DNA from 2 places in the Marinobacter sp. M5B genome. Region 2 is predicted to be linked to the other one. Evidence: predicted binding sites of a transcription regulator. Region 2 holds the regulator's gene; the other holds the start of a gene.
What was found. The regulator LexA, encoded in region 2, represses DNA repair genes until DNA is damaged. The targets are predictions, from matches to a motif close to CTGTNTNNNNANACAG.

Region 1 (16,345 bases), 730 kb from region 2:
CATCCCGCTGCAACGCCCTGACGTCGTTGATCATCCCGGCACCGAGCTTCACCACCTCCGCCATAACCTGCGGAGAACTGGTATCAACCGAAACGACAACGCCCAAATCACGGGCAATCGCCTCCACCACCGGACACACTCGTTCAAGTTCTTCCTCGACAGACACCGGCGTGGCACCTGGCCGCGTGGACTCACCACCCACATCAATAAAAGCCGCACCGTCCGCCACCATCTCGCGGGCCCTTGCCAGGGCAACCTCAACGGTATTGTACCGACCTCCATCCGAAAAGGAGTCCGGCGTCACGTTCAGAATCCCCATGACGTGGCAGCCAGACATATCCAGAACCCTGCCCGCGAAATTTATCTGCATAAATAACCTTTTCTGCAACCCGCAAAAACAAACGCCGCCCCGTCAGGGGCGGCGTTCAGTCTTCAACTACATCGGACCAGTATCCAGCCTGGCTCAGTGCTCACCGGCCGGTCGACCAACACCCGGTTGGTGACCGTCGTCGGAACCCTTCGGAGCAGGCGCCTGCTCAGGCTCATCAGCCGGAACACCACCGGACGGACCGCTATCACCCCAACCTTTCGGCGGACGGGGCTCACGACCTTCCATGATGTCATCAATCTGGTAACGGTCGATGGTCTCGTATTTCATCAGGGCATCGGCCATCAGATCGAGCTTGTCACGGTTATCGACGAGCAACTGCTTCGCCTTTTCATAACAGCTGTCGATGATATTGCGAACTTCCTCATCGATACGCTGCGCCGTTTCCGGAGAATAGACCGTTTGCGCCTGACCGGCAGAGCGACCGAGGAAAGGCTCTTCGCTATCTGTATCGTACTGCAGCGGGCCGAGCTTCTCCGACAGCCCCCAACGCGTGACCATATTACGCGCCAGACTGGTTGCCCGCTCGATATCGTTGGAAGCACCGGTAGTGACACCATCGAAACCAAGGGTCAGTTCTTCGGCAATACGGCCACCAAACAGACTGCAGATGGAACTGATCAGGAAGCGCTTGCTGTGGCTGTACTTGTCTTCCTCTGGCAGGAACATTGTGACACCCAATGCGCGGCCGCGAGGAATAATACTGACCTTGTAGACCGGATCATGCTCAGGCATCAGACGCCCGACAATGGCGTGACCGGACTCGTGGTATGCCGTATTACGCTTCTCTTTCTCGCTCATGACCATGGATTTGCGCTCGGCGCCCATCATGATCTTGTCTTTCGCGAGCTCAAACTCTTCCATGGAAACCAGACGCTGGTTACGACGGGCCGCAAACAACGCAGCTTCGTTCACCAGGTTCGCCAGGTCAGCACCCGAGAAACCGGGCGTGCCACGGGCAATCAACACAGGCTCCACCCCATCGGCCAGAGGCACTTTCTTCATGTGAACCTTGAGAATCTGCTCACGACCGATGATGTCCGGCAGCCCGACAACGACCTGGCGGTCAAAGCGACCCGGGCGGAGCAACGCCGGGTCCAGTACGTCCGGACGGTTGGTGGCGGCAATCACGATAACGCCTTCGTTGCCCTCGAAGCCGTCCATCTCTACCAGCAACTGGTTCAGTGTCTGCTCACGCTCGTCGTGACCGCCACCCATGCCAGCGCCACGATGGCGGCCAACGGCATCGATCTCGTCGATGAAGATGATACAGGGGCTCTGCTTCTTGGCCTGCTCGAACATGTCACGGACACGAGAGGCACCCACGCCCACGAACATTTCCACGAAGTCCGAACCGGAGATTGAGAAGAATGGCACCTTGGCCTCGCCGGCAATCGCCTTGGCGAGCAGGGTCTTACCAGTACCCGGCTGACCCACCATCAGTACGCCCTTGGGGATACTGCCACCAAGACGCTGGAACTTGCTGGGATCCCGCAGGAAATCCACCAACTCCTTGACGTCTTCCTTGGCCTCGTCGACACCGGCAACGTCACCAAAGGTGGTTTTGATCTGATCCTCGCTCATCAGGCGGGCTTTACTCTTGCCAAAGGACATAGGCCCTTTGCCACCGCCACCGCCCTGCATCTGTCGCATGAAAAATACGAACAGCGCGATAATGATAAGGATGGGGAAGGCAGCCACCAACAGTTGGGTCCAGAGACTTTGACGCTCCGGCTCCTTACCGATGACTTCCACGTTGTTGGCCAGCAGATCATCCATCAGCTTGTTGTCGGACACCTGGGGGCGGATGGTCTGGAACTGGGAGCCGTCACCACGGGTACCCTGAACCTGCAGACCGTCAATGGTGACCTGACGGACCTGTCCGTCCTGCACCATTTCCACAAACTGCGAATAATTGACCTGTTGTCCGCTGGTGGTGGGCGTGAAATTCTGAAACACCATCAGCAGTACGGCGGCTATAATCAGCCAGAGAACCAGATTTTTTGCCATATCGTTCAAGGATCGTCACCTGTGAATTGAAGGATCGCCCCGTCAGGAGAAAGCCTTTTCTGACACCTTACACCAATTGTACGCCCGTCCACCAGAATCGGCCTATCCGTATCGACCACTGCGGGGTGTCAATCCCACGGTCATTCCGTTCCGGGGCGGGGTCAGCCCTTAAATCCCTTGCACACCTGATAAATCTCCCTCGATCTTGCACGGGAGGAGTCAGGCTTCCTGCTGACAACGGTGCCAAAACTTTTACGCATTTCAGCGAGCAGGGCATCAAATCCCTCTCCCTGAAATACCTTGGCGACAAACACGCCACCGGGCTTCAGGACTTGCTGCGCCATATCCAGCGCCAGCTCCACCAAGCCCATGGCGTTGGGAATATCCACTGCCGCCATACCACTCATATTGGGTGCCATATCCGAAATTACAACGTCAGCGCGGCGATCACCCAGTAAATCCAGCAATTCGTCCAGCACTGACTGCTCGGTGAAATCGCCCTGAACGAACGCCACACCCGCAATCGGGCTCATCTCGAGAATATCGCTGGCGACCACCGTGCCATTGTCACCAACCCGCTCTACCGCCACCTGGGACCAGCCACCAGGCGCGGCACCCAAATCCACAACGGTCTGCCCGGGCCGAAACAGGCGGTCTTTGTTGTCGAGCTCAATCAGCTTGTAGCTGGCCCGCGAACGATAGCCGTCTTCCCGGGACTTTTTGACCCAGACATCATCAAAATGTTCCTTCAGCCAGCGGTCACTGGTTTTCGAGCGAGCCAAGACCTACCTCCATAAAGCGCTCCAATTGGACCTCCAATCATCTGGGTACGTGGTAACGGCGATTTCACCGGCCGATTGATCTGATACAATCCCGCGATTATACGGAATTGGCGAGCATTTCGCCGCTGACGTTTTATTAATCGCACCCATAAAGAGATCACATAATGAGTCTTTCGCCGGAACAGCGCCGGGAATACCGGGGCATCGCCCACAACCTGAAGCCCGTTATCATAGTCGGCGACAAGGGCCTGACCGAAGGGCTTCAGGAGGAACTCGAGCGGGCCCTGAACGACCACGAGCTGATCAAGATCAAAGTTGCCAGCCAGGACCGCGAAACCCGCCAGGAAGCCGTTGCCGCCCTGTGCGAAGCCTCCGGTGCCGAGCTGGTGCAGACCATCGGCAAGATCGCCGTGATCCTGCGCCGGGCGAAAAAGCCCAACCCCAAGCTGTCCAACCTGCTGCGCCAGAAACACTGACGCTGTCAGCACGCTAAAGCCGCACAATGTAAAAAGCCGGCTGCTATTCGCAGCCGGCTTTTTGTTTGCAGAATCCGCATCCGACGAATGTCAGATGTGCTCTACCTGCTCGATTTCATACTCAACGGTCCCCGAAGGCACTCGCACGGCAACCACGTCGCCCTCGCTTTTACCCACCAGCGCCCGCGCGATCGGCGAGGAAATGGACAGCTTTCCGGCCTTGATATCTGCCTCATCCTCACCAACGATCTGGTAGCTGACCTGCTCATCGGTATCGACATTGAGCAGTCGCACCGTGGTGCCGAAGATCACCTTGCCGGTGTTTTCGATGGTGTTAACGTCGATCACCTGGGCTGCGGACAGCTTGCCCTCGATCTCCTGGATACGCCCTTCGATAAAGCTCTGCTGCTCCCGAGCGGCGTGGTATTCCGCGTTCTCTTTCAGGTCGCCGTGTTCGCGGGCATCGGAAATAGCCGCGATCACCCGGGGACGATCTTCGGACTTCAGTTTCTGAAGCTCCTCACGTAGGCGGATTTCACCCGCCTTTGTCATGGGTACTCTGTCAGCCATAGTCTTACTTTCCTGCGTGTAGATCCTGGAGGCGGCGCACAGTGCGCTCGGGGCCGAATTTAATGGCCCTGCAGAAGGCTTCGCCGCCCGCCAGTGTCGTTGTATAGGTCACCTTGGTCTGCAGGGCCGACTGGCGAATCTGTGCCGAGTCGGAAATCGCCTTGCGACCTTCGGTGGTATTAATAATCAGCTGCACCTGACCATTCTTAATGGCATCCACGATATGCGGACGCCCTTCACGAACCTTGTTCACCCGATCAACAGTGAGCCCGGCCTGTTTCAACGCCTTGGCGGTACCGGTGGTAGCAATCACCTTGAAGCCAGCGTCAATCAGGTCCTGCGCCACTTTCGCGGCCCCGGGCTTGTCGACGTCCCGCACGGACATGAAGGCCGTACCCTTGGCCGGCAGACGCTCACCGGAGGCCAGGGCCGCCTTGGCGAAGGCTTCGTCGAAGCTGTCACCAATCCCCATCACCTCACCGGTGGACTTCATTTCCGGCCCCAGGATGGGATCCACCGCCGGGAACTTGTTGAACGGGAACACCGATTCCTTGACGGAATAGTAAGTCGGCACGATTTCCTGGGTGAAGCCCTGCTCTGCCAGCGACTTTCCAGCCATGCAACGGGCCGCCACCTTGGCCAGGGACACCCCGATGGCCTTGGACACAAACGGCACGGTACGGGACGCTCGCGGGTTCACCTCGATCACGTAGATCTCGCCACCCTGCCAGGCCAGCTGCACGTTCATCAGGCCGATAACATCCAGTTCAATGGCCATCTTCCGCACCGCTTCGCGCATTTCATCCTGCACGTCTTTCGGCAGGGTGTAGGGCGGCAGGGAACAGGCGGAATCACCAGAGTGCACGCCCGCTTGCTCAATGTGCTGCATGATGCCACCGATGACCACGTCCTTGCCGTCGCTGATGGCGTCAATGTCCACCTCGATGGCGGCGTTGAGGAAGTGATCCAGCAGCACCGGGCTGTCGTTGGAGACCAGCACGGCATTGCGCATGTAGCGAACCAGCTCATCCTCGTCATAGACGATTTCCATGGCCCGACCACCCAGCACGTAGGAGGGGCGTACCACCAGCGGATAACCAATCTCGCGAGCCGCCAGGATGCCTTCTTCGTGGCTGCGCACGGTGGCATTTTCCGGCTGAATCAGGCCGAGGCGGCCGATCATCTGCTGGAAACGCTCCCGGTCTTCGGCGCGGTCGATGGCATCCGGGCTGGTACCGATAATCGGCACACCCGCCGCTTCCAGGCCACGGGCCAGCTTCAGCGGGGTTTGGCCGCCGTACTGGACAATCACACCCTTGGGTTTTTCGACGTGGATGATTTCCAGCACATCTTCCAGGGTGATGGGCTCGAAGTAGAGCCGATCCGAGGTGTCGTAGTCGGTGGAAACGGTTTCCGGGTTGCAGTTGATCATGATGGTTTCATAACCATCGTCGCGCATAGCGAGGGCGGCGTGAACGCAGCAATAATCAAACTCAATACCCTGACCGATGCGGTTGGGACCACCGCCAATGACCACGATTTTCTCGCGATCAGAGGCACCCGCCTCACACTCTTCCTCATAGGACGAATACATGTAGGCGGTTGATGAGGCAAATTCAGCCGCGCAGGTATCCACCCGCTTGTAGACCGGGCGAATGTCCAGGTCATGGCGCAGCTTGCGCAAGCTGACTTCAGAAATGCTGAGCAGCTTGGCCAAGCGCGCATCGGAGAACCCTTTGCGCTTGAGGCGGAACAGCGTATCGCGATCAATATCCGCCTTGCCGGCGGATTTGAGGGCAGTCTCTTCTTTGATCAGGTCTTCGATCTGTACCAGATACCATGGATCTACATGCGTGTTGTTGAACACTTCTTCCACGGTCATCCCGGCTCGGAAGGCATCGCCGATGTACCAAAGGCGCTCGGCTCCAGGCACATTCAGTTCCTGGGTGAGGGTTTCCTGGCCGTCGGTGGTGCTCAGGTCGACCTTCTCTTCAAAACCGTCGGAGCCCACTTCCAGACCACGCATGGCCTTCTGCAGCGACTCCTGGAAGGTACGACCGATGGCCATCACCTCACCCACGGATTTCATCTGGGTGGTCAGGCGCGCATCAGCCTGGGGGAACTTCTCGAAGGTGAAGCGCGGAATCTTGGTGACCACATAGTCGATGCTGGGCTCGAACGAGGCCGGAGTAACACCACCGGTGATTTCATTGCGCAGTTCATCAAGGGTGTAACCCACCGCCAGCTTGGCCGCCACCTTGGCGATCGGAAAACCCGTTGCCTTGGACGCCAGCGCCGAAGAACGCGACACCCGGGGATTCATTTCGATGACGACGACACGGCCGTTGTCCGGGTTTACGCCGAACTGCACGTTGGAACCGCCAGTTTCCACACCGATCTCACGCAGTACCGCCAGAGAGGCGTTCCGCATGATCTGGTATTCCTTGTCGGTGAGCGTCTGGGCCGGCGCGACGGTGATGGAGTCACCGGTGTGCACGCCCATCGCGTCAAAGTTTTCAATGGCGCAGACGATGATGCAGTTGTCGTTTTTGTCGCGGACAACTTCCATCTCGTACTCTTTCCAGCCGATCAGGGACTCATCGATCAGCAACTCGTTGGTCGGCGACAGGTCCAGACCACGGGTGCAGATTTCCTCGAATTCGTCGCGGTTGTAGGCAATACCGCCGCCGGAACCACCCATGGTGAAGGACGGGCGGATGATGCAGGGAAATCCGATGTCGTTGGCCACTTCCCAGGCTTCCGCCATGGAATGGGCGATCGTGGCGCGAGGGCACTCCAGGCCAATTTTCTTCATGGCCTTGTCAAAACGATCACGGTCTTCAGCTTTGTCGATGGTGTCGGCGTTGGCGCCGATCATTTCCACACCATGCTCAGCCAGAACGCCGTGCTTTTCGAGGTCCAAAGCGCAGTTCAGGGCTGTCTGACCACCCATGGTAGGCAGCAATGCATCCGGCTGTTCTTTCTCGATGATCTTGGCAACGGTCTTCCAGGTGATAGGCTCGATGTAGGTGGCATCGGCCATTACCGGGTCGGTCATGATCGTGGCCGGGTTGGAGTTCACCAGGATAACCCGGTACCCCTCTTCACGCAGGGCTTTACAGGCCTGGGCTCCAGAGTAGTCAAACTCGCACGCCTGCCCGATCACGATGGGGCCCGCGCCCAGGATCAGAATGCTTTTAATGTCGGTACGCTTTGGCATCAACGTGCCTCCATCAGGCGGATAAATTCATCAAACAACGGCGCTACGTCGTGCGGGCCGGGGCTCGCCTCCGGGTGACCCTGAAAACTGTAGGCTGGCTTGTCGGTACGGCGGATTCCCTGCAGAGAACCGTCGAACAGGGATTTATGGGTCGCCTCCAGATTGTCCGGCAGGCTGGTTTCGTCCACCGCAAATCCGTGGTTCTGACTGGTAATCATCACGGTACCATCGGCGATGTTCTGTACCGGATGGTTGGCGCCATGGTGGCCATGCCCCATCTTGATGGACTTGGCCCCGCTGGCCAGGGCCAGCAACTGGTGGCCAAGACAGATGCCGAAAACCGGAATGTCGGTCTCCAACACATCGCGAATGGCGCTGATGGCGTAGTCACATGGCTCGGGGTCGCCGGGGCCGTTGGACAGGAAAATACCATCGGGATTCATCGCCAGCACATCGGCAGCGGGGGTCTGGGCTGGCACAACAGTGATATCACAGCCGCGACTGGCCAACATGCGCAGGATGTTGAGCTTCACACCGTAGTCCCAGGCGACGACCTTGAATTTTGATTCGGTGCGCTCGCCATAGCCACTTTCGATATCCCACTCACTCTGGCTCCAGGTCCAGGTTTTTTCCGAGGTGACTTCCTTCGCCAGATCCATGCCTTTCAGGCCCGGAAAAGCGTTGGCCAGCTCCAGAGCACGCTCGGCCGTGGCGTCTGCGCCGGCGACCACGGCGCCATTCTGGGACCCTTTATCCCGCAGGATTCGGGTCAGGCGACGGGTATCGATATCGGCAATGCCGACGATATTGTTGTCGCGCAGGTAGTCCTGTAGCGAGCCGGTGCTGCGCCAGTTGCTCACCAGCAGGGGCAGATCACGGATTATCAGGCCGGCGGCCTGGACGCGATCAGATTCGATGTCTTCTTCATTCACACCGGTGCTGCCGATGTGAGGGTATGTGAGGGTGACAATCTGGCGGGAGTAGGACGGGTCGGTCAGGATCTCCTGATAACCGGTCATGGCGGTGTTGAACACCACCTCTCCGCTGGTTTCCCCTTCAGCGCCAATGGCGGTGCCGTAAAACAGGCTTCCGTCTGCGAGTGCAAGGATGGCAGGTGTACTCAAGGCTTGTATCCTCATCGAGTGGCGTACAGGTTCGTCACGAACAGGAACGCAAGCGCAAATTCAGGTCGCAAAAAAGCGAGAGGGAGTTGAACTCCGTCCCGCTTTTTCTGTTGAGCGTTGTCAAAGCTACGCTTGGTGCAGTTAAACCGCCTTATTGTACGAAATATGGCAGTTTGTGTCCACGCGAAATCTTACTCGTCGCTACTTCAGCCCCAACACATCCTGCATGTCGTACAACCCGGCCGGCTTACCTTCCAACCACAATGCCGCACGCATCGCACCTTTGGCAAACGTCATCCGGCTGCTGGCTTTGTGGGTAATTTCGATGCGCTCGCCTTCAGTGGCGAACAGAACGGTATGATCACCAACCACATCGCCGGCCCGAATGGTTTCGAAGCCGATCTCCTTGCGGGTACGCTCCCCGGTAAAGCCTTCACGGCCGTAGACAGCACATTCCTTAAGGTCTCGACCGAGGGCATCGGCGACAACTTCGCCCATTCGCAATGCCGTGCCCGACGGCGCGTCTTTCTTGTGGCGGTGGTGGGCTTCGATGATTTCCACATCATAGTCGTCACCCAGGGCTGCAGCGGCGGTGCGCAGCAGGTTGAGGGTGACGTTGACGCCCACACTCATGTTGGGGGCAAACACTACCGGGGCCTTTTCCGCGGCAACGGCGAGCTGTTCTTTCTCGGCGTCGGTCAGGCCGGTGGTACCGATCACAATCATTTTGCCGTTGGTTTTACAGAATTCCGCATTTTCCAGGGTCAGATCCGGGAAGGTGAAGTCGATGAGTACGTCGAAATCCTCCTTCACTTCGGCGAGGCTGCCAGCCATCTTGACGCCAGTCTTACCAATGCTGGTCATTTCACCGGCGTCGGCGCCGATAAGACTGCTGCCAGGCTCGACGACTGCCGCGCCAAGTTCCAGGCCTTCAGTTCCGTCAACGGCTTCGATCAACACTTTGCCCATGCGCCCTGCGGCGCCGATGACTGCTACCCTCATCACGTCTGCCCTCAGAATTTCATTTCGTCGAAGAAGCTTTTCACACCTTCAAACCAGGAGGTTTTTCGCGGACCGTGCTGGTTGCCATCGCCACCGTCCAGGGTCTTCTGGAATTCTTCCAGCAACTCTTTCTGACGCTTGGTGAGGTTAACCGGAGTTTCCACAACCACGCGACACAGCAAATCACCGGACGGACCACCACGAACCGGGCTAACGCCCTTGTTCCGCAAACGGAACAGCTTGCCGGTCTGAGTCTCCGGTGGAATCTTCAGCTTAACGCGACCATCGAGCGTCGGCACTTCAAGTTCGCCACCGAGACTGGCATCCACGATGCTGATAGGCACTTCGCAATAGAGGTTGCGACCATCACGGGTAAAGATGGAATGCTCTCGAACCGCGACCTGCACATAGAGGTCACCGGAAGGCCCACCTTCAACACCCATCTCGCCTTCACCGGAGAGACGAATACGATCACCGGTATCCACGCCCGGCGGCACCTTGACGGACAGCGTTTTCTCTTCCTGGATGCGACCGGCACCGTGACACTTCTTACACGGGTTCTTGATGATCTTGCCGGAACCACGACAGGTAGGACACGCCTGCTGCACAGTGAAGAAGCCCTGCTGCATCCGCACCTGGCCCATGCCATTACAAGTACCACAAGCCTCCGGCCGTGAGCCCTTCTCGGCCCCGGAACCGTCACAGGTGTTGCACTCGGTGTGGCCAGGAATCCGGATCTGGACGGTTTTGCCTTTTACCGCCTCTTCCAGGTCCAGCTCCAGGGTGTAACGCAGGTCAGCCCCGCGCGTATTGCGGCCACCGCGGCCGCCACCAAAGATATCACCAAACACATCGCCAAAAATGTCGGAGAAGCTGGCACCACCGCCGCCTCCTCCGAATCCGCCGCCGGCAGAGCCATCAACACCGGCGTGGCCAAACTGGTCGTAGGCTGCGCGCTTGGAGGAATCGGAGAGTATTTCATAAGCTTCACTGGCTTCCTTGAACTTATGATCGGCGTCCTCATCATCCGGATTCCGGTCAGGATGATACTTCATCGCAAGCTTGCGGTAGGCTCGCTTGATCTCTTTTTCATCCGCTTCCCGGGACACCCCGAGAATCTCGTAATAGTCGCGCTTGGCCATGCTCTAAAACCCTGTTGGTAAAACGAGGAAAACGCGGAAGAGCTCCCGCGTTTTCCAACTGCCTGATGATCTTAAGTTTTATCGCTTGTCGTCGTCTTTGACTTCTTCAAACTCGGCATCAACGGCGTCGTCGCTGGAACCGGACTGGGCAGACTCTTCGCCCCCGGCCTGCTGCGCCTGCTCTGCCTGATCCGCGTACATCTTCTGGGCCATTTCAGAAGACGCTTCCGTCAGCTTCTGAGTCTTGGCCTCGATGTCGTCCTTGTCAGAACCAGCCAGGGCTTCTTCCAGCTCCTTGATCGCAGCCTCGATAGACTCTTTCTCGCTGTCGGACACCTTGTCACCAGCATCGGCCAGGGTCTTGCGCACGGTATGGACCATCGCGTCACCCTGGTTGCGGGCCTGGACCAGCTCTTCGAACTTGCGATCCTCGTCGGCGTTGGCTTCCGCGTCCTGAACCATCTTCTCGATTTCGTCGTCGTTCAGACCTGAAGACGCCTTGATGACGATGGACTGCTCTTTACCGGTCGCCTTGTCTTTGGCCGACACGTTCAGGATACCGTTGGCATCGATATCGAAGGTGACTTCGATCTGCGGCGTACCACGGGGCGCCGGCGGAATGTCCGCCAGGTCGAAGCGACCCAGTGACTTGTTCTGTGTCGCCTGCTTCCGCTCACCCTGGACCACGTGAATGGTCACTGCAGTCTGGTTGTCATCCGCAGTGGAGAAAGTCTGCGACTTCTTGGTCGGGATCGTGGTGTTCTTGTCGATCAGCGGTGTCGCCACGCCACCCATGGTTTCGATACCCAGGGTCAGCGGGGTAACGTCCAGCAGCAGAACGTCTTTCACATCACCGGAGAGCACGGCCGCCTGGATGGCAGCACCCATGGCTACAGCTTCATCCGGGTTCACGTCCTTACGCGCTTCCTTACCGAAGAAGTTCTTCACTTTTTCCTGAACCATCGGCATGCGGGTCTGACCGCCGACCAGGATGACTTCGTCGATTTCACCGATCTTGGCACCGGAATCTTCCAGCGCGGTGCGGCACGGCGCGAGACTGCGCTCGACCAGCTCTTCAACCAGTGACTCCAGCTTGGCACGAGTCACTTTCACGTTCATGTGCTTGGGACCACTGGCGTCTGCCGTCACGTAAGGCAGGTTCACATCGGTCTGCTGGCTGCTGGAAAGCTCAATCTTCGCCTTCTCAGCCGCTTCCTTCAGTCGCTGCATCGCCAACGAGTCGCCACGCAGGTCAATGCCACTGTCTTTCTTGAACTGATCGGCAAGATACTCGATCAGCTTCATGTCAAAGTCTTCACCACCCAGGAAGGTGTCGCCGTTGGTGGCCAACACTTCGAACTGGTGCTCACCGTCCACATCGGCGATCTCGATGATGGAGATGTCGAAGGTGCCACCACCCAGGTCATAAACAGCAACAGTACGGTCACCGCTCTTCTTGTCGAGACCATAGGCCAACGCAGCAGCAGTTGGCTCGTTGATGATCCGCTTCACGTCCAGACCAGCGATCTTACCGGCGTCTTTCGTGGCCTGACGCTGGCTGTCGTTGAAGTAGGCCGGCACGGTGATAACCGCTTCGGTCACTTTCTCGCCCAGATAGTCTTCTGCGGTTTTCTTCATCTTCTTGATGATTTCCGCAGACACCTGCGGCGGCGCCATCTTCTCGCCTTTCACTTCGACCCAGGCATCACCGTTGTCTGCCTTGGCGATCTTGTACGGCACCATCTTGATGTCTTTCTGGACCACGTCGTCTTCAAAGCGACGACCGATCAGACGCTTGATGGCGTAGAGGGTGTTGTTCGGGTTGGTGACCGCCTGGCGCTTGGCAGATTGACCTACCAGCGTTTCACCGTCTTCGGTATACGCCACGATGGACGGGGTAGTGCGATCACCCTCGGCGTTTTCGATAACCTTGACCTTGTCGCCATCCATAATGGCTACACAGGAGTTTGTGGTTCCCAGGTCGATACCAATGATCTTACTCATGCAATTACTCCAATTCGGTTGTTCAATTCAGTTCCGGCTGCCTTGAAAGTTGCCCCGGAGTCCCGGTGCGCCGCCTGTTTACTGGCTATATTGGCGCTTTAATCTGCTTTTCAAGCCTGCTCGTCGATTTTTGGCGCGTCTTCAGCCTTGGCGACCACCACCATCGCGGGACGAACAAGGCGATCGTTCAGGGTGTAGCCCTTCTGGACCACAGCCACCACACTGTTGGGCTCGGCATCAGGTGCCGGCACCATGGACATGGCCTCGTGCTGCTGGGGATCAAACGGCTCACCCACGGGGTTAAGCTGAACCACATTGAACTTGCCTAGACTCCCCATGAACAGATTAAGAGTCATCTCGACCCCTTCACGAATAGAGGCCACCAGTTCGCCGGCACTTTCATGCCCCTCTGTGCTTTCAACCGCCTTTTCCAGACTGTCAGCGACCGGCAGAAGCTCCTTCACAAACTTCTCCAGCGCGAATTTGTGGGCTTTCTCCACATCGATCTCAGCGCGACGGCGAACATTCTGCATCTCCGCCTGGGAACGCAACATCTGCTCCTGAAACTCCTGCGCCTGGGCCTTCAGGGCCTCAACTTCGCTTTCCGGAGCGGCTTCGGCACTGTCTTCCGTCGCCGTTTCTTCCTCGGGAGCGGCTTCCGCAGTGTCTTTCAACTCTTCTTCCACCTGTTCGTTACGATTCTCGTCAGCGCTCATGACTACTCCTGCTTGATCGTCGGCGGCCAGACGACCGGCCGGTTAACGTTTGGTTTCCGACCGCCATGGGCCGAAAAAAACATGTTTGCGAACGGATATGGGGCCCGTATCGGATGTTTCAACCGTTGCGCACCTCATTCATTCACAAATTCGCCAGCCGATGTTTGCAAACAGGAAAAACCCTGTATATATTCACAGTAACTGTATGTAATCACAGTATTCAGGAATTGAGCGGAGGACCTCTGCATGCTCACACAGCTCACTGTTTCCAATTACGCCATTGCCGAGCGGGTCGAACTTCAGTTTGGAAAGGGTATGACGGCGCTGACCGGAGAGACCGGTGCCGGCAAATCCATTGTCCTGGACGCCCTCGGCCTTGCCATGGGCGGGCGCGCCGACGCTGGCGCCGTACGCCATGGTGCCAAACGCGCCGATATTACCGCTACTTTCGACGTGTCCCGCATTGCCGAGGCCCGGCAATGGCTGGAAAACCATGAGCTCGACGATGACAACGAATGCATCCTGCGCCGAGTGATCAGCAAGGATGGCCGCTCTCGCGCCTACATCAACGGCCAGCCCTGCCCCCTTGCCCACCTGAAAGATCTGGGCAGCGCCTTGATGGACATCCACAGCCAGCACCAGCACCAGTCCCTGCTGCGCAAGGAGACCCACCGCAAACTGCTGGACGAGTTCGCTGGCGCAGAAGCGTTGGGAGAGCAAACCAGGGATGCATGGAAAGCCTGGCACAAAACCCGCCAGCGGCTGACCGAACGCCAGCAGAATGCCGATGAGACAGAAGCCCGCCTGCAGCTACTGCGCTACCAGGTAGAAGAACTGGATCGCCTGGCGCTGGAAGACGGAGAGCAGGCAGAGCTGGAGAAAGAACAGGAACGGCTCAGCCATGCCGACACGGTGCTACACAACAGCCATCAGGCTACCCTGCTATGCACGGAAGATGAGAATAGCGCAGCGGATCTGGTGCGCCAGGCTTTACAGCAACTGGAGCAGTTGCCGGTGGAGGTACCGGCACTGACGGAAACCATCCAGATGCTGAATGAAGCCCAGATTCAGATCACCGAGGCTGGCGACAACCTGCGCCACTTTGTGGAAGATTACGACGCCGACCCAGCCCGACTGGCCGAAGTGGAAGAGCGTCTGAGTGCCATTTACCAGATGGCCCGCAAGCACCGCATCACACCGGAGACACTCCCGGAATTCCACCAGAGCCTGAGTGCCGAACTGGCATCGCTGGACGACGGCGAGGGCAGCGTTGAGAAGCTGGAGGCGGAACTGGAAGAACAGCGAAGCCACTTCAATACCCTGGCCACCGAGTTGTCGAACGCACGCCAACAGGCTGCTGCCAACCTCGATCAGCGCATCGCGGAGGAGCTCGCCCAACTGAGCATGCCAGCGGTCCAGTTCGTAACCCACCTGAGCCGCAACAAAGGCGACGAGCCTGCGCCCCACGGCCTGGAAGACATTGAATTCCTGGTCAGCGCCAACCCGGGCCAGCCCGCACGTCCGCTAGCCAAGGTAGCCTCGGGTGGCGAACTCTCACGCATCAGCCTGGCCATTCAGGTGGTGGTTGCGCAAACTTCCACCACACCAACACTGGTCTTTGACGAGGTGGATGTAGGCATTGGTGGCGGCACCGCCGAAGTGGTTGGTCGCTTGCTTCGCAGCCTGGGCAGTAATGGACAGGTGTTGTGCGTCACGCATCTTGCCCAGGTAGCGGCCCAGTGCCATCAGCACCTGTTCGTCAGCAAGTTTACGGAATCAGACGCCACTTACTCGAAGATCGAGTCATTGGACGACAATGGCAGGGTCAGCGAAGTGGCAAGAATGCTCGGTGGTGTGGATATGACCGAACACACCATTGCCCATGCCCACGAAATGTTCACGAAAGGCCAGGCTACGCATCACTGAACAGTTTGAAAGGTAAGCGTATTCCCCTCTCGATCCTGAGAGTTGTTGGGGCGGGCTAAAACCCCGCCCCCTTTTTTCTTTTTCCGGAACAAATCCTGAATGATCAGGATTTGAGGGGTTTGACGTAAAGAATCAGGCTGTGATCGACAATCTCATAGCCTCGTTCTTTGGCAATTTTTTGCTGCCGCTCTTCGATCACCTCATCGACGAACTCAATGACCTCGCCGGTCTGAGTGCAGACCATGTGATCATGATGATCGTCGCCGGCCATCTCAAATACGGCGTGCCCACCTTCAAAGTTGTGGCGCAGAACCAGGCCAGCTGCCTCAAACTGAGTCAGCACCCGGTAGACGGTTGCCAGGCCCACGTCATCACCCTGTTCGAGGAGCTTTTTGTACACATCCTCGGCGCTGAGGTGATGCTCCTCGGAGTTCTCCAGAATATTGAAGATCTTCACTCTTGGCAGAGTGACTTTAAGACCGACTTTTCGTAATTCGGTGTTTTCGGATGACATGTTACGATTCACTCTTTGGTGTGCCTCACGGCTTCCGGTATGATGAAGCCGCATGTTAACGGTCAGACCGTGTCACACCTGCCCCTGGCAGGCGATTTCAAGATAGAGGATTTCCCCCGGCGATGCAAAAGCTCACAGCTCTCATTCTAACTCTCATCATGGCTGGCTGTGTTTTCCCAGGCGTATACAAGATCAATGTACAACAGGGGAACATACTGACCGACGAAGAGCTGACATCACTGGCCGAGGGCATGTCCCGCAGCCAGGTCCACTCCTTGCTGGGCACCCCGCTGATGACCAACCCCGCCGATCCGTCCCGGGAGTACTATGTGTATACCTTCCAGCGCAGTGGTGGCGATATCAAGGAACAACGGGTCATCGTCTACTACGATAACGACCAGTATTCCCATTACGAAGCCCAGCTGCTGGAAGAAACGCCCGCCTACTGAGCCAGCCTCAAGCCTTAACCCT
Region 2 (16,345 bases):
TCGGGTCAAACAGGGGCATGGGCTCGTCAATAGCAATGGTGGCTGTGGGCGGCGCGTCGTCGCAGAACGCTGGCAGGTATCGGCTCTGCTGTTCCCCGGTGCCCCAGCGGGTGATGGCCTGGGCGACACTGAACGGCGACAGGAGTGCGGTTGCGATGCCCATGTCGCCCCAGGCCAGTTGTTCGGCAATCAGCACGCTGGTCACGGGAGACTGATGTTCCGCCACGCCGCCAAAGGCTTCCGGTACTGCGTACAGGCCAAGGCCAAGCTCGGATGTGGCCGCTGTGACGGTTTCCGGTATTTCCCCGGCTTCATCCGCGTCTGAGGCCGCCGGTCTGATCCGATCCTCTGCCAGCCTGCGGAGCATGTCGGTGATCATCTGTTGGTCATCGGTCAGGGAGAGGTCGAACAGATCCCCGGGTATGCGATTCGGCAATTGCTTGCGGGGCAGCCAGTTGTTCACGCGCTTGAACTCCCGGCCAGCGTGAGCAAGGGTGCGAAACCCGGCACGGGTGCCGTGATAGGCGGTTCTTTCCAAAGACTGACGCAGTCCCAGCCGGTCCAGCATTGGGTTGGCCGCAAGACGATTCATCATCGACAGGGCGAGGCCGACGGGGGTGCGTGTCATACGTTCTCTCCTGGCCATACATTTTCTCCTGGCTAACGCCGCCCGTTTCCGGTTGTCTGGCGATCCGATGCAGTGGGTGTCACGCGATCATGGGGGCATCGGGCATCCTCGCCATTGGCATAGAGCGCATTACAGGCAGGCAAGATGGTCAATTGCCATGGATTAAACGGACCGCTACCCGGTACACTCATACTGCCAACGCGCCTTTTCACCCACTTTCACTGAAGTAATGCTGCTTGATGCGTTCCCACATTAGACCTCTGTTTCTACGCCCTGTCGGGATCGTCTGGCTGATGATGCTGGCAACACCGGGATTGACCTGGGCGCAGCAGGTGGAGGTCAACGTGGAGGGGGACTATCCGCAGCTTCAGGATAATGCGGAAGCCTTCCTGGGTGAGGTTGAGGGCCGCAGTGCCGGAAGCCTTAGACGATACGCCAGCACCGCCGAAGCACAAGTGGAAGAGGCGCTCCGTGCGCTGGGCTACTACAGCCCGATGATTCAGTGGGAAGTGGTCGAACAGCCCGGCGATGACGAAACACCCGCTCGCCTGGTATTGACCGTGCAGCCCGGCGAACCCATTCGCGTCCGTTCCCGGCAGGTGTCCATCGAAGGCCCGGCCAGTCGGGACCCCGATTTCGTGGGAACCCTGCCGGAAAAGCCATCGGAGGGGGATGTGCTGAATCACGGTCAGTACAGCACGTTGCGGCAGACCATCCAGAACCGAGCCACCCGGCTGGGGTATTTTGATGGTGAGTTCACCACCCGCCGGCTGGAAGTCAACCCGGAACAGCACACTGCGGATATTTCCCTGGTCTTTCGCAGTGGCGTGCGATATCGCCTGGGCGAAGTGAGCTTCAAGGAAGGGCATGGCTTCGAGGAGCAGTTGCTTGAGCAATTCGTACGTTTTGAGCCCGGTGAGATCTATCACGCCGACAAGGTTGCGAGGCTAAGCGGCGACCTCTCCAACAGCGGTTATTTTTCCGGTGTGGACATTGACGCATCGCCTGGTAAAGCCGAGGACGGAGTGATACCCGTGTCGGTGGACCTGACCACTCGTCCTCCGCGCTCGGTTGCTGCCGGTGTCGGTTTCTCCACGGATGTGGGACCGCGTTTCAGCGGTAACTGGCGGGAGCACTGGATCAACCCCATGGGCCATCGCCGTGGCGCGCAGACGGAACTTTCGGCGCCGCGTCAAAACGTGGGCGCCTGGTACGAGTTGCCCCTTGATCCTCCCATGACCGATTCCATTCGCCTTTCCGCCGGCTATCAGCGGGAGGATATTGAGGACGTCGAGTCTGAGCTGCTTACCCTTGGCCAGCAGTGGAAACACCAGCTCGATAACGGCTGGTTGCAGGTTGCCTCGATCCGCTGGGAAGGTGAGCGTTTTCGCATCGGCGATGATGACCCCGAGCAGAGCAGTCTGTTGCTGCCGGGGCTTGGGTATTCGAAACTGCAGGCGGACTCGCCGTTGGATCCATCCCGGGGATATCGTATCCAGTTCGATGTGACCGGCTCTCACCGTGCCGTCATCTCCGATGTGGATATTCTCCATGCCAATGTTCTGGTAAAGGGCCTCTACACCCTGGCGGACAACCACCGTTTTCTGTCCCGGTTCCAGTTTGGTGGCGTGGCCACCAATCGCTTCTCGGATGTGCCGCCGTCATTGCGGTTCTTTGCCGGTGGCGACCAGACGGTGCGGGGGTATGGCTATGAGACGCTGTCACCCCGGAACAGCGAGGATGTGGCCATTGGTGGCCGTTACCTGATGGTAGGCAGTGTCGAGTATCAGTACGAGTTTACCGAAAACTGGCGGGTCGCGGCGTTTGTTGACGAAGGCAACGCCATGGATGACCTGTCGGACCCTCTGGCGACGGGTGCCGGCGTGGGCATTCGCTGGATCAGCCCGGTCGGGCCGCTGCGCCTGGACGTCGCCAAGGGCCTGGATCCCGAGTTTGGCGGTGAGTGGCGCGTTCACTTTTCCATGGGGCCGGAGTTATGAGCGACGAAGCGAAAACTCCAACACCAAAACGGTCAAAACGCCTGAGAAACGGGTTGTTGATAGCGCTGGCCGTTATTGTCCTGCTACCGCTGTTACTGCTTGGGGTGTTGGTGCTGGCGCTGCGTTCGGAAACCGGTACAGCCTGGGTGATTGATCAGGTTCCCGGCCTCGAGGTTGAGCAGGGGCAGGGTTCGTTGCTGGGGCAGTGGCAGGCAGCCTCCCTGACATGGCAAGGCTACGGTGTTGGGCTAAAGGTAGAGTCGCCAGTTGTTGACTGGTCGCCCACCTGCCTGTTCAACAAACAGCTCTGTCTGGAGCGACTCCTGGCGGACAGCATTGATCTGACTCTGCAGCCATCCGGCGAGCCCAAAGAAGACAGCGGTGATATCAGTCTACCCAGTGTCGACCTTCCGTTGGGGCTGGTGGTCCGGGACGTGAACCTTGGTCCCTTTACGCTCAACGATGCCAAGGTCTGGGACCGGCTCCAGCTCAAGGCTCAGGGTTCCGGTTCGGACTGGCATCTGCAGAACCTCGCCTTTGTTCGGGACGATATCAGTATTGATGCCTCCGGCAGGCTCCAGACCCGGGGCGACTGGCCGCTGGATCTGGAGGTTGGGCTGATGCTCCCGCCCCCGTATGGCGCTGATTGGCAATTGGCACTCAATCTGACCGGGAGCGCTGCAGACCTGAGAGTTAAGGGCCAGAGCAGCGGTTATCTTGATGCCACGCTGGCTGGCCGGGTGGCGCCGCTGGACAGCGCCCTGCCGGCGGAACTGACCGTTCGTTCCAGCCGGTTCGTCCCGGCGGAGGGGTTACCGAAAACCCTGGTGCTGACAGACACCGTGGTTGCCTTGAAAGGCAGCCTTGAGAACGGTTTCCGCTCGGACTCCCGCACCGTGCTGCCCGGATCGACAGGCGATATACCCTTGTCATTGAAGGGGTTGGTGACTACAGAAGGCCTCGATGGATTGGAGCTCGTGTTGACCGGCCCCGGGACTACTGAGGCTGAGACGGGCCGCCTCCTCGTCACCGGCAACGTGAGCTGGGAGCAGGCGCTTCAGGCAGACGCCAAGGTCAGTCTCGACGCTTTTCCCTGGTACAGCCTGATTCCGGATTTTGAACAGCCGCCGGTCACATTGCGCCAATTCAACGGCGACGTTCAATACCAGGGGGGAGCCTATCAGGCGAGCATTGACGCCAGTGTCAGCGGCCCCATGGGCGACGCCGATATGGCGGGGGATCTTGAGGGTGACCTGGAGTCCGTTGCGTTGACGAACCTGCGCGTTAATACCGGCGCGGGTTTTCTCGGCGGCCGTGCGGACGTGGCGTTCGCTGATCAGTTGTCCTGGGATGCAAGCCTGACGCTGGACAGCTTTAACCCTGGTTTCTGGCTTCCCGCCCTGGAAGCGAGCCTGAGCGGCGACGTGGATACCAGCGGACGTCTGCAGGAGGAAGGAACGCCTACGCTGCAGGCAAAATGGGACCTTTCCGGAAGTTGGCAGGCCAATGAGGCGCTGATACGAGGTGCGCTGGACAGTGATGCCGGTAACTGGACATTGTCGGACCTGGAGCTTGAGGTAGGGGACAACCGGGTGACCGGCCAGGGCCGATGGGGACAACAGATTAACGGCAACCTGGAACTGAACCTGCCTGCGCCGGAAACCTTCCTGCCGGGGCTGGCGGGTTCGGTCAACGGTACGGCCTCGGTTTCCGGCACCGTGGACCAACCCCGTGGCAAGGTAACACTCACTGGCAGCGACCTGGCATGGCAGGATCAATTGAGTCTGTCCAGCCTGGACCTGACGGCCACGCTGCGCGAAGGGTTCAACATCCAGGCGGACCTTCGGGGAAAGGAAGTTCGGTATGGCGAACAGCTACTGGAAGACTTGTCGCTGGCACTGACGGGAACTCGGGATGATCACCAACTCAGGCTAAACGCCCGCCACAAAGAGGCGGAGTTGTCGCTGTTGCTGGCCGGAGACGCCTCGGAAAGCTGGAATGCCTGGGTGGGTGCGCTTGAGCAGGGGCAAATCAGTGTGCCTGCCCAAGGCCAGCAATGGACCCTGTCAGAGTCCGCGGCCCTCGAGTATACCGAAGCGGGCAAGCTCACGTTGGGACAGCACTGCTGGCAGTGGCAACAGGCGTCTGTCTGTGCCGAGGACCAGACTCTGCTCCCGACTCAAGATATCGCCTATCGCATTGAAAATTTCCCGACCACGGCACTCTCCCCGCTGTTGCCGGACACCCTGCGTTGGGACGCAACGCTGAATGCTGACCTGCAAGTGGTCATGACGGAAGATGGGCCGGATGGTGAAGTATCCATCGACGCTGGTTCCGGCGAGTTTGAAGTGCAGGTGAGGGACGAATGGGAGAGCCTGAGCTACAACACCTTCACCACCCGCCTGAGTTTGAAGCCGAATGTGGCGGAGCTGGACCTGCAGTTGCAGGGGCCCGATATTGGTAATCTCTCGGTCGGCATGTCGGTCGACCCGGATAATGATGCCCGTGAAGTCGATGGGCAATTCAGCATCGAAGGCCTGGATATCGCCATGGCTGGCATATTTGCCGGGCTGGAGGTTGTTGAGGGAGAGCTCAATGGCGAGGGGACACTGTCTGGGCCGCTAATGAAGCCAGCTGTAAACGGCGAGCTTGCGCTCTCTGGCGGTCACATTGCCGATCCACGGTTACCGATTCCGCTTGAGGATCTGGTGGTCAGCCTGGAGTTGAAAGGATATAGCGCGGATTTGTCCGGACGTTGGCGCAGCAATGAACGCGGAAGCGGCAACATAGAAGGGTCATTGGCCTGGGAGGCGGAACCGTCGGTGGAAGTGCGGCTGACCGGTGACCGTTTGCCCTTCAATTACGAGCCGTACGCCCAAGTGGAGCTGGTGCCGGATATCACTATCGCCTACGAAGGCGGCGATCTGTCGGTTTCCGGTAACCTGAACGTACCCCGGGGCACGATCGAAATTCGCGAGCTGCCCGCCCAGGCCGTGTCCGTATCCGAGGACGAGGTTATCGTCGGTGCTGAGGAGAAGGAAGGCGGGCTCCGCACTCTCAATATGGACGTCACTGTCGTGGTGGGTGAGGACGAGGTCAGCTTTAGTGGTTTCGGTGTCACCGGTAACCTTGAGGGGACACTGCGTATCGGCAACAACCTGGATACCCGAGGTGCCCTGCAGCTTGTTGAAGGCCGGTATGAGGCCTACGGTCAGGAGCTCGACCTGCGCCGGGCCAGGCTGGTGTTTGTGGGGCCACTGTCAGAACCGTACCTGGACATCGAGGCAGTGCGGCGTGTGGACAACGTGGTGGCCGGTATCCGCCTCAGCGGCCCGGTGAGCTCGCCCCGGACCGAAGTGTTTTCTGAACCGGAAATGCCTCAGACCGATGCGCTCTCGTATGTGATCCTCGGCCGGGCACCGCAAAGTCGTGGTGATGAGGGGCAAATGAGCAGGGCAGCCATATCGCTGGGGCTGACTCAGGCTAACAAGGTAACCCAGGGTATTGGCGAGGAATTCGGAATACGCAATCTGACGCTGGAGGCGGAAGGTTCAGGGGATGAATCGGCAGTAGTGGCCAGTGGTTACCTGACGGATGAACTCAGCATCCGCTACGGTGTCGGCATCTTCCAGCCCATCACCACGGTGGCGCTACGTTACGATATCGGACGTTACTTCTATCTGGAGGCTGCCAGTGGCCTGGCAGCCTCCCTGGATATATTCTATACGCGGGACTTCTGAGCGGGTGATTTACTCCAGTTCAAAAGTCGCGCTAACCCGGGCCTCCAGTTCACGGGAACCGACCGCTGAGACAGCGTCCGAGGCGCCTCGCATTTCCGCCATCATTGGCATCGGGGGTTGATGGCCACCATCGACGTTGATGGTCATCACCTCTCCGCACTGTTTGTCCAGTTCCCGGGCAACAAATTCGCAGCGTGATTTCGCATCCGCAATGGCGCCCGCCAGGGCCTGTTTACGCAAACCGACTTCATCGGAATGAAAAAACTGATGGGGACCGACGTTGTAGTCCATACCCAGTGATTGCGCCTGTGCAAGAATCGGGTTGAGCAGAGAGAGGTCATCGATGGTGAAGCTGACCGTTTGCGAAGCCACGGCCACTCGTCGGGGCTCCTCGTGACGCTCTGGTGAGGGAATCGAACGGCTGTAAAGGTTCAACGAGGCGTCGCTGTAGGATTTGAGCCGGTCGCGGAAGTCCTCGATGCTCTCCCGCCACTTCTCCATCTGCTCGTTGACTTCCTCAGTGGCTGTCTCGGGAAGCTTGTGCTCGGCGCGGGCGGTGAACTGCAGCCGTGCGCTGTCTGGCGTATACTTGACTGAGGCCTGACCGCTCAGGCTGACTTCTGCTGCTGATGCGCCCAGGGGAAACAGAATCAGGGCCGTGGAGGCCAGCAGGTATCGATGGACGTTGTGGAACATAGTTGGATCTCCATGTTATTGCACGAGAATCAGGTCAGGTTGACGCCCCGGGAGCGTGATATCCTGTTCAGGCTGACCGGGAGCGACCCCCATTATGTGACCACCCGCGAGCAACTGAAAGAGTGGGCGGCCCGTTATTTGACGGCTCTGCCCGACGATGCTCGGGAAATTCGTGAAATTAAGGCCGTGTTGCAGCGTTATCTGCCATTTTGAGCGGTATTCTCATCATCTTCTCCGGCGGCTTCGACGGGTTCATCCAGCCGAATCAGCTTCCTGTCTTCCGCAGCCTGCACGAAATGGCTGAAAATCCGCCGGTGGCCGCCATGATAAAGCAGGTACTCCGGGTGCCACTGGATGCCCATTAGCCATTGCCCACGTGTATTTTCTATCGCTTGCACAAACGAGTCGTTGTCCACGGCGACAACGCGGAGATGTGTGCCCAGTTTTTTGATGCTCTGGCTGTGGATGCGGTTCGCGCCAATCACCGGGCTGCGCATCACCTCTCCCAGGCGGCTGTCACTGACGACCCGAACAGTCTGTAGCGGTAACAGTAACGGCCGGTGGCGGGTGTTCACCCGCAGAGGTGTCACGTTCTGGCACAAAGATCCGCCGCGAAAAATATTGATAAACTGGGCGCCGCGGCAGATACCCAGTACCGGGATGTTCAATTCTTCAGCACGGGACAGCAGACGAACATCGGTTTCGTCGCGGCGCACGTCATACCGGGCGGTGACCTGGGGAGTCTGGCCGTACCGCGAAGGGTGCACGTGGGTACCACCGGAGAGCACAAGGCCGTCGAGCAACGAGACGTCCACCTTCGAACCCGGGCGGATAAAATGGGTTCGCGCACCGTGGAGGCGCAGCGCGAAGGTGATCAGCCGGTGGGCGAGGCTGCGGCGTGCCGGGCCGCTGATGCCAATCGTAAGGCCCGGATGTTCAGGCTTATCTACCGGGCTTTCAGACATAGTTCCCGGACCGAAGCCACTGGTCAGACGTGTCTAACCAGCTGTGGGTCAGGTTATGGAGGCTCAGTTTGCGACTGTTGCGAAACTCCGTAACCAGTTTCGATAAGTCATCAGCGTTGGCCACCAGCTGTTCCAGCACAATCCAGTCATTCCAAACCGTGGAAAAATGCCAGTCAGGGTTATCAATGTCGCAGTCGGGTAGCCGGTAATGCAGCGTTGGCCGGCTTTTGATGCGCTCATCCTCCACATATTCTGCGAGCAAATCGCTGTTCAGGTGTGCGAACAGCGGGAGCAGGTCCAGGGCCTTGTTGCGGGTTGGATTGTAATGCAGGTAGTCCCGCATTAATTGCTCCATGTCCGGCGCATAATCCTCTGAAATCAGAAGGTCAATGTAGGTGCTGCTCCAGGGTTCAATGTAGCTGGTCAGCTTACGGCTGAAATCGATCTGGTGGCGTGCCTTCAGCCACTCGTAGAGCGCAGCGAAGGCCCGCAGGTAGCGCACCAGCGTTGTGGCTCTGAGGTCCGGTAGCTCCGGGTTCAATTGCAAACCAAAGGCATAATAGAGCGCCTCCCGGCTGCCGAGTGCGCCTGCTCTTCGCAGCTCATCGCAAAGTGTCTCTATGCGTTCCAGCTTACTGAAAGCCAGCGGAGGGCTGACGATCTCCAGGGGCACGATTTTCTCGGCGGCTGCGTCGATCACGCTCATGGCCTGGCCGCCAAGTTCCCTGACGGACTCGGGAAGACGCTCGTCGGCCAGATCAAGGTCCTTTATCGGGTCCGAATCCAGTTCGATGGTAAAGTCACCGAGTTCCGTTTCAACCTCGGACACATAGCGCGCAACAGACTTTCCGGTACCTCCCAGCAGTTTTGCGGACAGCGAGACGAGATCTTCGTAACCGAGGCCGGACAACTCAATTTCAACGCCAACTCTGCGTTCCTTGCCATCATCCGTCTTGAGGATGTCCGGTAACCTACATCTGTTGCTCATTCAGGCGACTCCCTATCTTGGTTGCGATTACCTTAACACAGTCATACGTCAGGGCGTGGTGGACGGGCCACCCAGTGCGGCTCAAGGAAAAATTGCGTTTACAGGGTTTACACTGGATAAAACACTGTATATAGTCAAATCACTGTATATAAAAACAGGGCTAACCGGGGCAACCTAAATGAAGCTGACAGCTAGGCAGACACAGGTACTGGATATTATTCGTCGCTACCTTGACGAGACTGGGTATCCGCCGACCCGTGCAGAAATCGCGGCGGAACTTGGGTTTCGTTCTGCCAATGCCGCAGAAGAACATCTGCGGGCACTGGCCCGAAAAGGCGCCATCGAGATGGTGCCGGGAGCCAGCCGGGGAATACGTCTTCCCGATGTAGAGGCTGATCTTGGTTTGCCAGTGATCGGTCAGGTGGCGGCCGGTAGCCCCATACTGGCCCAGGAGCATATCGAAGACCATTGCACCCTGCAGCCTGAATTTTTCTCGCCCTCGGCGGATTATTTGCTCAGGGTACGCGGCATGAGCATGAAGGACATTGGCATCCTTGACGGCGACCTGTTGGCGGTGCACCGCACCCACGATGTGCACAACGGACAAGTGGTTGTGGCGAGGGTAGGTGAGGAAGTCACGGTCAAACGGTTCCGTAAGGAAGGCTCGAAAGTGTACTTGATCGCCGAGAACGAGGAATTCGAACCCATAGAAGTGGATCTGACAGAACAGGAACTCTTCATTGAGGGGCTCGGCGTCGGGGTCATACGGCGCTCGGACCTTCACTGACACCCCCAGGGTGTCCGGACATATCCGGCTGTGTTTCGTTGAGTGTTGAACACCGCGGGCGCGGCTTAACGGCAGGTGAGGCTTATTATGGAACAACTCAGCTTTAATCAGAATCTGGCTTATGCTCACGGAGGCGGCAGGTTTGTCGGTTCAGAGGTTGCCGGTATGAGCGACCATGATACCGTCAGGGCGCCTGCTGTCAGGAGTCGCCCAGCCAAACCGGCAGGCAATGTGACCGAAATCATTTTGCCCGAAGGGCAGGTTGAGAACTTCCAGCTATTGCTACCGATGCTTACGCAGTTGAATCAGGAGAAGCGTTGGTTAGCCTGGATTGATCCGCCCCAAAGCCTTGTCAGTAAGTGGCAGACCATGCGTGGCATCGTTGCAGGCGAACTGTTGGTGTTGAGGTCTACTCCTGACTACCCAGCCGGGGAGCTTGCCGAGCGAGCACTGAGCGCAGGCACCTGTCACGCTGTGGTCATGTGGACCCACAAGCTCGGGCGCGAAGCGCTCGCGTCACTGGAGCAGGCTTCGGCTCGGGGTAACAGTCATGGTGTGGTGCTGCGCCAGCGCTGATCGTCAATGAAGTGTGTAGGAGGGCCGGATGTCCTGAGTGTCCGGCTCTTCGTCTTCCCAGTCGATATCATGGGCAACGTTACCGACGGCCTCAATACCGGCTGCAATCATGGCCTTGGCCACGTTCATGTCCCGGTCTTCCATCATCTCCCTGGCTTCCGTCGAAAATGATATCTGGACCAGTGGTGCACTGTCGTCGTCGATGCGGCGAAGCGCATAGTCTCCGTTGCTCAGTTGTACAATCTCGAAAAACGATGGTGACATTAAGTTAGCCTTTCAGTTCATTCCTGTTGGGTCCGGCAACGCCGTGGTTCATTACCATTCGCTGTGCCGATCCTCGAGGATATCGATAAAGTGTTTCATCGCGCCCAGAGTGGTTTCCAGAGCCTGCTTTGAGCGATCCGGGCCGGTGTCAGCTGCAACCGCAATCACGTTTTCATTGCTGACCGTTTTTCGGGTCACCGGGGGATTGCCCTGATGACGCTCAAGCTGCTCGAGATGACTCCACCAACTCCGCCCGTCACTGGCCAGCTGCTCCAGTTCTGTCATTTCCGGGCTGTGGGTTCCGATCAGCTCATCCAGTGCCTCAAGGTCATCAGGCTGGCTATGTTTGTGCTGATACACCCTGGCGATCATTACCAGCGTCAGTTTTCGAGCCCTCAGCCCTAGCTCTATGCTGCCTTGCAGCAGGGCTTCTTTCGTTGGAACGGTGTCGCTGTGCTCCAGCTGCCCCAACAGGTTGCGAGCCAGGAATATTTTCTGGGAAACCAATGAATGCCACTGCGAAGCCATGGTAGTACCTGAGAGCGGTTCACTGCTGTGCGATGAATTAATCGCCAACTATAACATTTTTCATTGTGAATTTCTCCTCCCACCGTTGGTTTGGTGGTTTTGACAAGAAACTACAAAGATTCACTTGAAACGGTCGTTTGAATTTGGCAAAAAGGCGCCCCGATTGAATAACATTTGATCGCCTGTTGTTGTTTCCGGCGTAGGCATGCCAAACCGCGAATGACACATGGGTTGATCGGTTACCTTGGAGGTAGAAGGGAATGCGGAACCAATGGGTCACGGGTTTTACAGTGGCATTGTTTGGGTTGTCAGGCGTTGCGTTGGCAAAGGTCAGTGAATCCGAAGCTCAGCGGCTGGCTAGCGAACTGACTCCAGTTGGAGCTGAGCGGCAGGGCAATGCCTCTGGCAGCATTCCGGCGTGGACAGGTGGGCTAACCAAGCCGCCCGCTAGTTGGAAACCGGGGCAGGTGGAAACCAACCCGTTTCCCGAGGATGAGCCTCTGTTTGTTATTACCGGCGCGAATGTGGATCTATATCGCGACAAGCTGACCGACGGACACATCCGTATGCTTGAGCAATATGGCCCGGAATTTGTGATGCCGGTGTACCAGACCCGTCGTACCGCGGCCTTCCCGGAAGATGTGTACGAAAAGTCCCGGGAGAATGCCCGCAGCGCGGAACTTCTGGCGAACGGAAACGGTGTGCGTGACACCATCATGACCAGCCCCTTCCCGATTCCAAAGAATGGCCTGGAGGTGATCTGGAACCACATCCTGCGTTATCGCGGAGAGGAACTGTCGTTCCGTAGCGCTTCAGCGACGCCCCAGGTGAACGGTTCCTACAACCAGGTTGTTAACCAGTACGACTATTACTTTGCCTACAGCCGCCGCGGCGCGAACCTCGCCGATATCGATAACAAGATTTTTTACCTGAAAACCGACACCATCGCACCATCCAGTCTCGCGGGCACCATCACTCTGGTTCATGAAACCCTGGATCAGATTCGCTCACCCCGGCTCGCGTGGCGATACGATGCCGGCTCAAGGCGGCTGCGCCGGTCACCGAACCTGGCCTATGAAACCGATCTGCCGAACTCTTCATCCCTCCGCTCGGTTGATCAGAAAGACATGTACAATGGCGCCCCTAACCAGTACGACTGGGAGCTGAAAGGCAAGCGTGAGATCTTCGTGCCCTACAATGCCTACAAGCTTCACGACGCGGATGTCCAGCCGGACGATGTCATTCGGCCACAGCACATCAACCAGGAGTTGGCCCGATACGAGCTACATCGGGTATGGGTTGTCGAAGCGAAACTGCGGACCGGTATCAGTCATATCTATTCCCGCAGGGTGTTCTACGTCGACGAAGATAGCTGGCAGATTCTTGCCACGGAGGAGTACGACAGCAATGATGAACTCTGGCGGGTGTCCGAAGCTCACAACATCAGCTACTACAGTGAGCCGGTATTCTGGACTACCATGGAGATGACTTACGATCTGAACGCCCAGCGCTATTACATCGATGGTCTGGATAACGGCTTCCCCGCCTATGATTTCGAGCCTGGCTTCCGTGGTAATCAGTTTTCTGCCTCGGCAGCCCGGAGAGCAGCCCGCCGCTGATGACTGGCAGCCCCGGGCCGGTCGAGGCACGGGGCGCTACCGGACCGTTTTCAAGGAGATGCAATTATGTCGGTACCGGAACAGCTAGAGGCAGTGGATACCTTGGTTGAACACCTGAAGACCGCGCTTGCGGAGAAGAACTGGGACGAACTGTCCCGTCTGAATGAGCTGGTCAAACCGACGATCGAGCCGGTTATGGCGGCCCTTGAGGCCGGCGATCTGAGCCCTGAGCCAATCAGGGAAAGGCTGGCAGCCCTGCAGACATTCTGTGATCGTGCCAATATTTCGGCAAATGAAGCCAAGGCGGAAGCCCAGAAAGCGCTGAAAGGGGTGAACCAGAACCGCAGCGCGGCAAAAGCCTATCAAAACGTCTCGTTAAATCGGCCAAAATAGCGTCATAAAATTGACTCAGGCCCACTTACAGTCTTAAATACCGCACAAATCCCCGCAAGAGATTCGTTTGGATGTCGAAGAATAACAAGGTGCTGGTGCTCAGCGAGGACGATGCGAAAAGACGTGACATTTCTACCATTCTTGAGTTTATCGGCGAAGAGGGCATTGTCGTTGGGGCCGATGCCCATTCACTGCTGAGCAGCGGTGACGCTGAGGATCTGGAGTCAATTTCCGTTGCCGTTGTTAACGGCGAGGACGATGGCGTGACCGCAGTGATTTCAACCGTGTGCGAGGTCGCTCAGGGGGTGCCTTTGCTGTTGGTTGGCGACCCTGATCTGGCGGGCCTCTCCGACGACGAGACAAGCCGGGTAATTGCCCGCATGGAATGGCCGCTTAACTACACCAAATTCGTGGACTCGCTCTACCGTGCACAGATCTACCGGGATCAGTTTGCACGTTCCCGTGAACGGGGGCAGCAACGTGGTCTGCAGCTTTTCCGTAGCCTTGTTGGTACGAGTCGAAAAGTGCAATCGGTACGCCAATTAATGGAGCAGGTGGCCGACAAGGATGTGAGTGTGCTAATTACTGGCGAGTCGGGAACGGGCAAGGAAGTGGTGGCGCGAAACCTCCATTACCATTCCTCTCGTCGCGACAAGCCCTTCGTGCCGGTCAACTGCGGTGCCATTCCAGCGGAATTACTGGAAAGCGAATTGTTCGGGCACGAGAAGGGCGCGTTCACCGGCGCGATCACGTCGCGGGTAGGTCGGTTTGAAATGGCCGAGGGGGGCACCCTGTTTCTAGACGAGATCGGCGACATGCCGTTGAACATGCAGGTCAAGATTCTGCGGGTTCTGCAGGAACGCACTTATGAGCGTGTTGGCAGTAACCGGACTCAGTCAGCCGACGTCAGGGTCATTGCCGCGACTCATAAACATCTCGAAGACATGATTGAAACGGGCGATTTCCGTGAAGATCTCTATTACCGCCTGAACGTTTTCCCCATTGAAATGCCCGCTTTACGTGACCGGGTGGAAGACATTCCGCTGTTGATCAATGAATTGATTTCGCGGATGGAGAAAGAAAAGCGGGGCTCCCTCAGGCTGAACTCGGCTGCGATCATGAGTCTTTGCCGCCACGACTGGCCCGGGAATGTTCGCGAACTGGCGAATCTGGTGGAGCGGTTGGCGATTATGCACCCCTACGGTGTCATTGGGGTTCAGGAGTTGCCCAAGAAGTTCCGTTACGTGGACGATTACGACGAGAACCGGCCAGTGGAAGACTCCGGTATGCCCTCTGGCATTCCCGGGCTGGTGGGGCTGGATGCGCCGGCTCTGCTGCCGGTGAACGGCATCGACCTGAAGGACTACCTGTCCAATCTTGAAAGGCAGTTGATTCAGCAGGCGCTGGATGAAGCCGGAGGAGTAGTGGCCCGGGCAGCCGAAAAGCTTCGGATTCGTCGAACGACGCTGGTTGAGAAGGTCCGGAAGTATGGACTTCGGGATGAGGAGTCCGAGGAGAGCTGATCAATCCCCCAAAGAATCGGTTTCTGATGGCGTCAAAGGTTTGTAACCTTCGGCGCCATCGCTGTTTTTAGGCGACGGAAACCCGTCGTATGCCTTTCCTCTGTTTTTCCTTCCTGTTGAAAAATAAACAAAATTTAAAGTTGGCACAGTGCTGGCTTAGTCTCGTCCAAACGATCCATCCGATTGGTACGGGCCGGGGGTTAGTCCGGTCAGAGGGCGAGTTTATGAGTCAGTTACAGTTTGTGGGTTTGTCGTCAGCAAAGGCGTCTGCCAATGCGGCTGCCGATGTCAATGACAAGGTGACGGCGTTGTTCCCGGAGCAGGACGATGAGGCTGTGGGGACAGCGTTGGAGCTGTTTAATCAGATGTCCCGACAGATCACTGATTCCTACCGCACTCTTGAGTCCCGTGTTAATCAGTTGTCCGGGGAGCTGTCCGCGGAATCCCAGCAGCGCCAGGCGGAGCTGGAGCAGAAAGAGGAGCTGGCAGACCGGCTCTCGACGCTTCTGCATGCGCTACCGGCCGGGGTTGTGGTGCTCGACAGCCAGGGGGTGGTGACGCAGACCAATCCGGCGGCGATCACGTTGTTGGGGGAGCCTCTTGGTGGAGAGCGGTGGGTGGATGTTATCCGCCGCTGTTTTGCGCCCCGCCGCGACGATGGCCACGAAGTGTCACTCAAGGATGGCCGTCGTGTCAGTATTGAAATTCGTACCATGGAAAACCAGCCGGGGCAGTTGATCCTGCTGACGGACCTGACTGAAACCCGTCATTTGCAGTCTCAGCTCGCCCATGCCCAGCGGCTTTCCGCCATGGGCAAGATGGTGGCCTCCCTGGCTCATCAAATTCGTACACCGCTGTCGGCTGCCATTCTGTATGGCGGGCACCTCAGCCAGGAAGACCTGGACGAGGAGATGCGTCAGCGTTGTGCCTCACGGTTGATGTCCCGCTTGACGCACCTGGAGCAGCAGGTGCGTGACATGCTTATTTTCGCCCGGGGCGAGACGCGGTTGGCAGAGGAATTGTCTGCCGACACCCTGGTTCAGGCGCTGGCTTCCGCGCTGGAAGGATTGAAGCTCCCTGCCGGTGTGTCGGTGGGGTTGAGTGACCAGGTCAATAGCGCCGCGCTGATGTGCAATCGTGATGCTCTGGTGGGTGCCTGTACCAACCTAGTGAACAACAGCGTGGAGGCCGGGGCGACGAACGTTGAAGTTGCCGTTGTGTCCGTTGACGAGGAACTGGTGGTGCGCGTGAGTGATAACGGTCCTGGGTTTACCACGGAGCAGGCAAGTCAATTGCTGGAAGCGTTCTATACCACCAAATCCCACGGCACCGGCTTGGGCCTCGCCGTGGTCCAGGCGGTGGTGAAAGCGCACCAGGGTCGTTTCTCGATTGATGCGCCTGCCGCCGGAGGTGCTGTTGCCATCATTTCCCTGCCATTGATGCGTTCGTTGTCGACGGGTGACCGTCGGCAGCAGCCATCAAAGAATGACTGATCGGAGGCTATTATGGCCAAAGCCCAAATTCTGATTGTTGAGGATGACCAGGATCTTCGAGAAGCGCTGGTTACCACCCTTGAGCTGGCAAAGTTTCGCGTGCGTGAAGCCGCCAATGCGGAGCAGGCCCTGGCGAAGCTGGCTG

Region 1: the regulator LexA is predicted to act here: its motif matches at 13,617-13,632, upstream of recN (DNA repair protein RecN).

Annotation. Positions count from the first base shown of each region.
Region 1 is NZ_CP156894.1:3,728,411-3,744,755, forward strand. Features, by position in the region: gene folP (dihydropteroate synthase) at 1-370, opposite strand, end outside; gene ftsH (ATP-dependent zinc metalloprotease FtsH) at 464-2,407, opposite strand; gene rlmE (23S rRNA (uridine(2552)-2'-O)-methyltransferase RlmE) at 2,560-3,180, opposite strand; gene yhbY (ribosome assembly RNA-binding protein YhbY) at 3,345-3,656, shown strand; gene greA (transcription elongation factor GreA) at 3,747-4,208, opposite strand; gene carB (carbamoyl-phosphate synthase large subunit) at 4,231-7,446, opposite strand; gene carA (glutamine-hydrolyzing carbamoyl-phosphate synthase small subunit) at 7,446-8,570, opposite strand; gene dapB (4-hydroxy-tetrahydrodipicolinate reductase) at 8,772-9,572, opposite strand; gene dnaJ (molecular chaperone DnaJ) at 9,584-10,714, opposite strand; gene dnaK (molecular chaperone DnaK) at 10,793-12,718, opposite strand; gene grpE (nucleotide exchange factor GrpE) at 12,829-13,434, opposite strand; gene recN (DNA repair protein RecN) at 13,681-15,360, shown strand; gene fur (ferric iron uptake transcriptional regulator) at 15,464-15,874, opposite strand; gene AAGD24_RS16970 (outer membrane protein assembly factor BamE) at 15,997-16,323, shown strand; gene AAGD24_RS16975 (RnfH family protein) at 16,338-16,345, opposite strand, start outside.
Region 2 is NZ_CP156894.1:2,994,957-3,011,301, reverse strand. Features, by position in the region: gene AAGD24_RS13650 (acyl-CoA dehydrogenase family protein) at 1-628, opposite strand, end outside; gene AAGD24_RS13645 (autotransporter assembly complex family protein) at 922-2,628, shown strand; gene AAGD24_RS13640 (translocation/assembly module TamB domain-containing protein) at 2,625-6,368, shown strand; gene AAGD24_RS13635 (SIMPL domain-containing protein) at 6,378-7,064, opposite strand; gene AAGD24_RS13630 (hypothetical protein) at 7,077-7,277, shown strand; gene AAGD24_RS13625 (gamma-glutamyl-gamma-aminobutyrate hydrolase family protein) at 7,262-8,029, opposite strand; gene AAGD24_RS13620 (amidoligase family protein) at 8,022-9,017, opposite strand; gene lexA (transcriptional repressor LexA) at 9,196-9,804, shown strand; gene AAGD24_RS13610 (cell division inhibitor SulA) at 9,970-10,380, shown strand; gene AAGD24_RS13605 (hypothetical protein) at 10,384-10,644, opposite strand; gene AAGD24_RS13600 (DUF6586 family protein) at 10,696-11,172, opposite strand; gene AAGD24_RS13595 (DUF1329 domain-containing protein) at 11,433-12,791, shown strand; gene AAGD24_RS13590 (SOS cell division inhibitor) at 12,858-13,184, shown strand; gene AAGD24_RS13585 (sigma-54 dependent transcriptional regulator) at 13,256-14,707, shown strand; gene AAGD24_RS13580 (PAS domain-containing sensor histidine kinase) at 14,932-16,200, shown strand; gene AAGD24_RS13575 (sigma-54 dependent transcriptional regulator) at 16,213-16,345, shown strand, end outside.